DNA from 4 places in the Rhizobium acidisoli genome. Region 4 is predicted to be linked to each of the others. Evidence: riboswitches for the same ligand, from Rfam matches in the RefSeq annotation. Region 4 holds a riboswitch; each other region holds the start of a gene.
What was found. A riboswitch is a leader RNA that binds a small molecule or an ion and turns the genes downstream of it on or off. The one in region 4 is predicted to bind thiamine pyrophosphate.
Positions count from the first base shown of each region.

Region 1: another riboswitch for thiamine pyrophosphate. It lies ahead of thiC (phosphomethylpyrimidine synthase ThiC); the one in region 4 lies ahead of CO657_RS22740 (phosphomethylpyrimidine synthase ThiC).
Region 2: another riboswitch for thiamine pyrophosphate. It lies ahead of CO657_RS37925 (YkoF family thiamine/hydroxymethylpyrimidine-binding protein); the one in region 4 lies ahead of CO657_RS22740 (phosphomethylpyrimidine synthase ThiC).
Region 3: another riboswitch for thiamine pyrophosphate. It lies ahead of thiM (hydroxyethylthiazole kinase); the one in region 4 lies ahead of CO657_RS22740 (phosphomethylpyrimidine synthase ThiC).

Region 1 is NZ_CP035002.1:153,386-155,577, forward strand. Features, by position in the region: gene thiC (phosphomethylpyrimidine synthase ThiC) at 1-1,011, opposite strand, end outside; TPP riboswitch at 1,105-1,235, opposite strand; gene CO657_RS33135 (GNAT family N-acetyltransferase) at 1,371-1,817, shown strand; gene CO657_RS33140 (ABC transporter ATP-binding protein) at 1,933-2,192, opposite strand, start outside.
Region 2 is NZ_CP034998.1:3,835,505-3,837,696, forward strand. Features, by position in the region: gene CO657_RS18695 (SDR family NAD(P)-dependent oxidoreductase) at 1-169, opposite strand, end outside; gene soxR (redox-sensitive transcriptional activator SoxR) at 265-741, opposite strand; TPP riboswitch at 1,097-1,210, shown strand; partial or broken gene CO657_RS37925 (YkoF family thiamine/hydroxymethylpyrimidine-binding protein) at 1,201-1,317, shown strand; gene CO657_RS18705 (ABC transporter permease) at 1,329-2,135, shown strand; gene CO657_RS18710 (ABC transporter ATP-binding protein) at 2,132-2,192, shown strand, end outside.
Region 3 is NZ_CP035001.1:142,652-144,843, forward strand. Features, by position in the region: gene CO657_RS29520 (invasion associated locus B family protein) at 1-335, opposite strand, end outside; TPP riboswitch at 983-1,079, shown strand; gene thiM (hydroxyethylthiazole kinase) at 1,128-1,931, shown strand; gene thiE (thiamine phosphate synthase) at 1,928-2,192, shown strand, end outside.
Region 4 is NZ_CP034999.1:85,251-87,442, reverse strand. Features, by position in the region: partial or broken gene CO657_RS22745 (DUF2726 domain-containing protein) at 1-262, opposite strand, end outside; TPP riboswitch at 906-1,036, shown strand; partial or broken gene CO657_RS22740 (phosphomethylpyrimidine synthase ThiC) at 1,297-1,500, shown strand; gene thiO (glycine oxidase ThiO) at 1,503-2,192, shown strand, end outside.

The sequences.
Region 1 (2,192 bases), on a different replicon from region 4:
GGCCATGATCGAACCGCCGCGTGAGACGATGCCGGTGACGCGATTGACGGTGAGCGGGATGTAATGCAGCCGCACGCCGGCATGGATGGTGAAATAGTCGACGCCCTGTTCGGCCTGCTCGATCAGTGTATCGCGATAGATCTCCCAGCTGAGGTCCTCGGCGATGCCGCCGACCTTTTCCAGCGCCTGATAGAGCGGCACGGTGCCGATCGGCAGCGGCGAATTGCGGATGATCCATTCGCGGATATTGTGGATGTTGCGGCCGGTCGACAGATCCATGACCGTATCGGCGCCCCAGCGGGCAGCCCAGACCATCTTCTCGACTTCCTCGGCCATCGATGAGGTGACGGCGGAGTTGCCGATATTGGCGTTGATCTTCACCAGAAAATTCCGGCCGATGATCATCGGTTCGCTTTCGGGATGGTTGATGTTGGCCGGGATGATCGCCCGGCCGGCGGCAACTTCCCGGCGGACGAATTCCGGCGTCACGTGATCGGGAATATCGGCGCCGAAGCTCTCGCCGTCACGCACCAGCGCTTCGGCCTTCGCGTTGCGGCCGAGATTCTCGCGAATGGCGATGAACTCCATCTCCGGCGTGATGATGCCGGCCCGTGCATAGGCGAGCTGGGTGACGGCTTTGCCGTCCTTGGCACGCAGCGGCCGGCGCCGCCCCGGAAATTCCGGCGTCAGCCGGTCGCCGCTGACAAAGCCGTTATCTTCGGGGCGGACATGGCGGCCATCATAGGCTTCGACGTCGCCGCGGGCCAGCACCCAGTCGCGGCGCAGTGGGGACAGGCCCTGCTCGATGCGGATCTCGGCGCCTTCGAGCGTGTAGGGACCGGAGGAATCATAGACGGCGACAGGCGGTTCGCCCGCGGTCGGATGGACGCTGATTTCGCGCATCGGCACGCGGATATCGCCATGGATATCTCCCGGAATATGGATCTTCCGCGATGCCGGCAGCGGGCCGGTGGTGACGGTCGGGGTGAGATTCTTTGCGGCAATGGTCATGGTTTGAGGCTCCAAGTTGTAAGTTGGAGACCCAGTTAATCAGCCGGAATGATGGAAAGACGCCGGCACGGATTCCACGCGTGAATCCGAAGCCTTCGAGCGCTTGCACCGTCCCTACGCCAGTATGAACTGGATCAGGTTCAACGGGTCACTGCGCCACAACAGGCTAGGCCTTATTGTCCAGCAGTATCTCAGCCCCTTGCGGGACCCCCCTGGTGAATGCCGACAGTCGTAAAGCGCGGTCGCTGGTTGTGTCAAGCTTACAGCTTTGTCGTTTCCGTAGATCGTCCGGCTCGGAGCCTGTTGCGTTACCGAACGAACTGCGGCAAATGTCAATTCACTCAACGTCAGGTGGATCTATGGCGATTCGGATTGAACGTCTTACGGTAGAACATCTCCATGGCGCCGCCACTGTGCTGGTCAGGGCCTATTCCGGACCGCCGTGGAACGAGAATTGGTCGCTGGAAGCGGCGGTTGAAAACGTAAACACCGTGCTTGAAACGCCGAAATCCATTGCGCTTGCGGCCTTTGACGGAGGCAAGGTGCTGGGGATCGCGTTGGGCATACGACAGCGCCGCCATGCCGGTCCGGTCGTTTACCTTGATGAGTTGTCGGTGCTGCCTGAAGCCCAAGGTGCGGGAATAGGGACCGCGCTGCTATCAGCAGTTTTCGAAACAGCAAAGGCCGAGGGATGCAACAGCGTCTGGTTGGTCTCACAGCGGGAAGGTGCATTGTCGACATTTTATCAGCGCTGCGGGTTCGCCATCGGCAGCAACCTCGGCCTTTACTCCAAATCGAGTGCGTAGCGGTTAGGGCGGTATTGGTTTGCCATAGGTTGAGGGCGAGCGGAAGAATTCGAGGCTCGTCACCCCGATATTACCACTTTGAACCTATCTCGGGGGCTTTCGAATCGATGCCCGCTCAATCCGGTCGCAACGTCTTGCCAGATTCCGCATCGAATAGATGAAGCTTTCCTGGCCGAGCAGCTATCGTCGCGACCTGCCCGGGCGCAAAATCGTAACGGTCGGAAAGCACTGCGACAAGCTCGCCGGATCCGTAGCGCAGGAAGACCATCGTCTCGTGCCCGGTGGGTTCGGTGACGTTGACGGTCGTGTTGAGGCCGCTTTGGCTGAGGGAGAGGTGTTCAGGCCGCACGCCCAGGACCACAGCCTGCCCGTCGG
Region 2 (2,192 bases), on a different replicon from region 4:
ATTCAGCCGTCAGCAGGAAATCCGGCAGGTCCCGCCCCGGCTTGCGCCCGGTATGGACGATCACCTTGGCGCCGCAATCCAGAAACTGCCGAGCGACTTCGAGGCCGATACCGCGGCCGGCGCCGGTGACGACGACATTGCGATTTTCGAACAGTCTGGGATGAAACACGAAGCCGTCCTCCTCGGTTGCGTCACTTGCCCTTAACATATGAGCACACCGACCGAAAGAAAGGCAGGCATCGATCTTTCCGGGGAAAGCCAGGGCTAAACAACCAGCTCGTTTTCGCTCTCCAGAAGCCGCGCACCCGGCCCTTCCTTGCCGAGCCGGTCGCAGGGATTGCGCAGCGGGCAGCTTTCGATCGACAGGCAGCCGCAGCCGATGCAGCCGGTCAGGCGGTCGCGCAGCAGACTGAGCCGATTGATTCGTGCGTCGAGATCGTCCTTCCATCGCGCCGACAGCGTCTGCCAATCGGCGACCGTCGGCGTGCGCCCCTGCGGCAGGGACTGGAACGCCGCCTGGATTTCCGAAAGCGGAATGCCGACACGCTGTGCCACCTTGATGATGCCGAGGCGGCGAAGCACATCGCGCCCATAGCGGCGCTGGTTGCCGCGGGAGCGGATGCTCGAGATCAAACCCTTGGTCTCGTAAAAATGCAGCGCCGAGACGGCAAGACCACTGCGCTCCGCCACTTCGCCGACAGTCAGCAGCTTGCCGAGCGGGGTTGCCGAAATCCCATCCATCGCCTCTTGACCTCAATATTGCTTGAGGTTTTATACCCTTTGCTTCTGCGGTCGTAAAGCCCGATCGATATTGCCGCCTGAGGCAGCAAGCTGCGGTCCCGTTCCCGGCAGGTACGGGCCCACCGAGGAACATCCGAGCGGGATCCCGCTCGGATGTTTCCCTCACATTAGAGCATGATGCCGAAAAGTGTGCGCGGTTTTCGGGCGACATCATGCTCTAACTCTTTAATTGAGAACAGGATTCAGATTTTAGGCCAACCGGGCCTAAAATCATCCTGTTCTAGAGCTATTCCGACCGTGCGGACGGGTTCGCAAATTTGCGGTTGCGGGAAGAAAACCCGGGTGATAGTTTCCGCCGAAATAACAGGGGAGCTCCGTATTGCCGGGGCTGAGATGTGAGGCGCAAGCCTCTGGACCCTTCAAAGCTGATCTGGGTAATGCCAGCGGAGCGAGGTTCAAATGTTCTCAGGCGCAAAAGTGTCACTCTATCCGATGTCCGGCAATGTCGTCGGCATTATTCGCGATGCCGTCAAGGCGCTCGATCCCTATCGCGACCGGCTGGACATCGAGACCGAAATCAAACGCTGATGACATCGCCGCAACCATCGGATTCGCGCCTTGCCGCGCTCCGCACCGCTCTCTACCGGGGGCTCCCCGCCTTGCTCGCGGGCTGCGCCTTTTTGGCGGCATGGGAACTCTATGTCGATCTTTCCGGCATCAAGCCTTCCATCCTGCCGGCTCCTTCGCGCATCGTCATCCAGGGCTGGCTGAACCGTGAGGCGCTGATATCAAACACCTGGCCGACGCTTGGTGCGACACTCGGCGGTTTCGCGCTGTCGCTTGCCTTCGCCTTCACCGCGTCGATCCTCATGGATTTCATGCCTTTCATGCGCCGGGCATTGCTGCCGATCTTCATCGCCAGCCAGACCCTGCCGCTGGTAGCGATCGCGCCGCTCGTCGTCTTATGGTTCGGTTTCGGCCTTTTGCCGAAGATCCTGCTGGTGGCGCTCGTCACCTTCTTCCCGCTGCTCGTCGCCCTGCTGCAAGGCTATGAATCGACCGACCGCGACATCGCCGAATTGCTGCATTCGATGAAGGCGAGCCGCTGGCGCATCTTCCGCCTGGCACGGCTTCCCTCGGCGCTGCCCTATTTTTTCGCCGGCCTGAGGATCTCGATCACCTATGCCGTCGTCGGCGCGATCTTTGCCGAATATGCCGGCGCCGCAAGCGGCCTCGGGATCTATATCCTCAACGCCAAGAACAATTTCCGTCCTGATCTCGTGCTCGCCGCCGTCGTCGTCAGCGCCGTACTGACCCTCTGCCTGTTCGGCCTGACGCTCGTCATCCAGCGCCTCCTCATGCCCTGGCAGCCAACCGCGGAGCGGCGTCGATGAGCGACAAGATGGTTGAACTGCGCAATATCTCCAAGTCCTTCGACGGCATGAAGGTGC
Region 3 (2,192 bases), on a different replicon from region 4:
TTGAGCGGCAGAAGCGCGGTCAGCATCAGTCGCGGCTTGCCCTTGTCGGAAGGCGTAGCCGGCGGCGCCGATATCGCCAGCGTCAGGATATTGACGGGCTTGCCGTCCTTGGCGACTTGCGCGACCTGTGCGACTTCGCAGGCCTCAGCGCCTGCCGAACCGGTGCAGCGATAATACCAGTCGTCGAATTTCTGCGATTTTATCGCCGGCGCCTGTTCCGGTTCTTGAAGGCCAGGAGACTGCGAAAAGGATGGGCTCGCACAGGCGATCGATATCACGATGGGGGCGATAATCCGGAGGCCCCGTTTCATGCCGCTTTTCAAAAATGTCTTCATTTAAAATGCAACTTCAGGAAGATTTTATTTTCGTGAAAAGTCATATCGCTACAATCCACACTTCAGTCAACCCTAACGTGTCAGCACGGTAAAGTTTGCGTTAGGTATTTACTTCGCGTTCTGGGAGATTGCGTCCCGTTTGCCCGAGTCCCCAGTCGCAGCGAAATCGCCAACAGATTCCGAAATTCGAATGAAACCGATTGGCGAGACACATGAGACGACGCGCAACTTACGCGAAGCTGGCCATCTGCTCGTTTGCATTGAAAATCAGGCGTATAGACGGATAGGATGAATAATTCGGCGCCATCGGGCATTCAGAAAAGTTTGCGAAAGATGAGCTGCACTCATTTTGAAGAAGAGACGTTTCAAGCCGCCTGCATCATTCACGATACCGCTCACAAATACGGAGATGTATTCAGAAATTTCTTACGCCCGGGGGTTGCTGCTGTTGTTTATCTGGGAAAGAAGGGAACAACCGCCTGGCGAAACCGCAACTGCTAACGCAGCCCGGGACGGAATTTGCGGCCCGCCTTAGGGAAAACCTGGTCAACACCCGAATCGACGGCGATCTCCCGTCTCTCCCCGCGCCGTCATCGCCCCGTCATTTTCGAGATGACATCCGCGCCGTTCTCTGCGAAAAAGAGCGTGATGAGAGACAGGGGCGCCCGTCGATAGACGGGCTGAGAAGCACCCTTCGAACCTGAACCGGATAATGCCGGCGGAGGGAGTCGCTCGGGGTCGCGGCTCACCGCACCAATGACCCCGTGCCCGCCCCCGCCTGAAAGGGGCCACATGCAGACCAGGACCACACCAGGAGCCATGCTGACGGCGATGCGCGAGAAGCCGCCGCTCGTTCAGTGCATCACCAACTACGTCGCCATGAATGTCGCCGCCAATGTACTCTTGGCCGCGGGCGCCTCGCCGGCCATGGTGCATGCTGCTGAAGAAGCCGGCGAATTCGCCGGCATCGCAAATGCGCTGACCGTCAATATCGGCACGCTGTCGCCGCAATGGATCGACGGCATGCAGGCGGCGGCGAAGGCGGCGAACTCGGCCGGCAAACCCTGGGTGCTCGATCCGGTCGCCCACTATGCGACGGGCTTTCGCCGCCAAGCGGTCGCCGATCTGCTGGCGCTGAAGCCCACGATCATCCGCGGCAACGCCTCCGAGATCATCGCGCTTGCCGGCGGGGAGAGCCGCGGCCAGGGCGTCGACAGCCGCGATCCGGTCGAGCAGGCGGAAGGAACGGCGCGATGGCTGGCTGAGCGGCAGCAGGCGGTCGTTGCCGTCACCGGCGCGGTCGATTTCGTCACCGATGGCGAGCAGGCGGTGCGCATCACAGGCGGATCGGCCTTGATGCCGCAGGTCACGGCGCTCGGCTGCTCGCTGACCTGCCTGGTCGGCGCCTTTGCCGCCTCCGTGCCCGAGGATATCTTCGGCGCGACGGTCGCCGCCCTTGCAACCTTCGCTATCGCCGGCGAGGATGCCGCCCTCGGCGCAGCCGGTCCCGGCTCCTTCGCTTGGCGCTTCCTCGACGCGCTGAACGCGCTCGACGCTGAAACGCTCGACGCCAGGGCAAGGATATCGGCAGTATGAAGGCTTTCGACCTCTCGCTCTATCTCGTCCTCGATCCCGATCTCTGCGCCGGGATCGGCATGGTCGAAACGGCGCGCCGTGCCGTAGCCGGCGGCGCGACGATGGTGCAACTGCGCGACAAACATGCCGGCACGGCCGGCATGATCGAGACCGGACGCGCCTTGAAACAGGCGCTTGATGGCACCGGCGCCCTGCTCATCGTCAACGACGATGTCGAGGCGGCGATCGCCATCGGTGCCGACGGGTTGCATATCGGCCAGG
Region 4 (2,192 bases):
GCGGCGTCGACCGGCCGTAATGGCTCCGCAGCTGGTGTCTTAAGCCAGGGTCCGAGTACGGCACGCTCATTCCAGCGCGTTTCCTCCGAGCGCCATCTGTTTTTCTCCCGCCAAGCCTGTTTGCTCATCGTAGCTAGGAACTGCTCAACGGCCATGCCAATGATAACGCCCTCAAACAGCGCGGCGATTAGCAGTTCAGGAATTTCGAAGTCTGCAATGGCTATACCGCCCGAAGCGCCTACTGCGGCAGCCCGATGATCAGCCGAGGTGCTGCTCACAGCACCAACCTTTGGCCATATTGCATGCCCCTCTCCGGATTTCCCGCCACGATAGTACAACGCGCGTACCATATCCAAAAAAATGAGGCCTCGACCGCATGAAGCTTCCCCGAGAAACCGATATTGGCTCTAGAGGACAGTCGACATCCGCTTCCGCTCAGGACGTTCCTACGTCGTGGCACGGCGCGATTTCGAGGCCAGCGCTCCGGCTTGTTGCTATGGAGCTCACGTTTTGGACGAAGATCGCATAATGGATCGTCGGGGACGGCGTGATCGCGCTGCTTGTGGGGTCGATTCGGATCCAGCCGGTGGGATTCGGGTGGCGGAAGCGCTCGCGCACTGAGAGCCTGCGCAATCGACAAAGCTAAAAGCACCTTCGCGGGCCGAAGGAACCTGTCTTAAGGAACGGGCGGGCCCGGCATTTCTCGCCTCGGTGGAGGTGGCGAATATCCGCCAGTTAGGTTCCTATTGCGGCGCGCATATCGCGCTTGTGAAATGCAATTAGCGGAGGCACGGAGACTTCCGGTTTCAACGGCGATTTTAGACGGGAAGCCGTCATGCTTGACGAGCAAGAAAAATATGCATTAGGCCTTGCTTGACAGAAGGGCAGCTCCGGTCTTTCATGGCGGCATTCACCAGGGGAGCCCGGCAAGGGGCTGAGATACTGCTGAACAATAAGGTGTTGCTTGTTGTGGCGCAGTGACCCGTTGAACCTGATCCAGTTCATACTGGCGTAGGGACGGTGCAAGCGCTCCAAGGCTTCGGATTCACGCGTGGAATCCATGCCGGCGTCTTTTCATCATTCCGGCTGACTGGGTCTCCAACTTTCAATTTGGAGCCTCAAACTATGACATTGCCGCAAAAAACTTCACCCCAACCGTCACCACCGGCCCGCTGCCAGTGTCGCGGAAGATCCATACCGGGAGTTATCCACAGTCATGTCCGCGTGCCGATGCGCGGAATCAGCGTCCATCCGACCGCCGGCGAGCCGCCTTTCGTCGTCTATGATTACTCCCATCCCGACACCGCCCGCAGCTACCGTGACGAGACCTTGCCGAAGGAAGCGCACAAGGTGGCGCATTTCTGCTCGATGCGCATATCGCACAACATCCGCGCCGAGGCGCAGAAGGAGGGGCTGGACGCGATGGCGGCGAAATACCGACAGGGCGGCGATCTTTACATGTCGGTCGTAGAGGCCGCTAAAATACCGATTGGAGGATGACCATGCGCGTTCTTGTCAAGGGGGCCGGCGTTGCCGGCCTCACCGTGGCCTGGCAGCTTTATCGCCAAGGCTTCCGCGTCACCCTTACGGAGCTGGCCGACAAGGTCGGGGGCGGCGCCTCCGGCCTTGCCGGCGGCATGCTCGCCCCGTGGTGCGAACGGGAAAGTGCGGAGGAACCGGTGCTGACGCTCGGTCGTAATGCCGCCGATTGGTGGGAGGCAGCATTGCCCGGCCACGTCAAACGCCGAGGAACGCTGGTGGTCGCGGGTGGGCGAGATACCGCCGAGCTGGACCGCTTTTCCCGCCGCACAAGCGGATGGGAATGGCTGGACGAGGCGGCGATCGCAGCTCTGGAGCCTGATCTCGCCGGCCGCTTCCGCAGGGCGTTGTTCTTCCGGCAGGAAGCGCACCTCGATCCACGGCAGGCGCTCTCGGGACTTGCGGCAGGACTGGAGAACGCCCGCGTGCTTCTCGTGTTCGGCGTCACGGGCAATGCGAACGTTGCCCATTATGACCGGGTGATCGACTGCACCGGTGCCGCCCAGATTGGCCAACTGCCCGAATTGCGTGGTGTTCGAGGCGAGATGCTCTGCGTCGAAACGCGCGAGGTCAGCCTTTCTCGCCCCGTCCGCCTGCTGCATCCGCGCCACCCGATCTATATCGTGCCGCGCGAAAAGAACTGCTTCATGGTC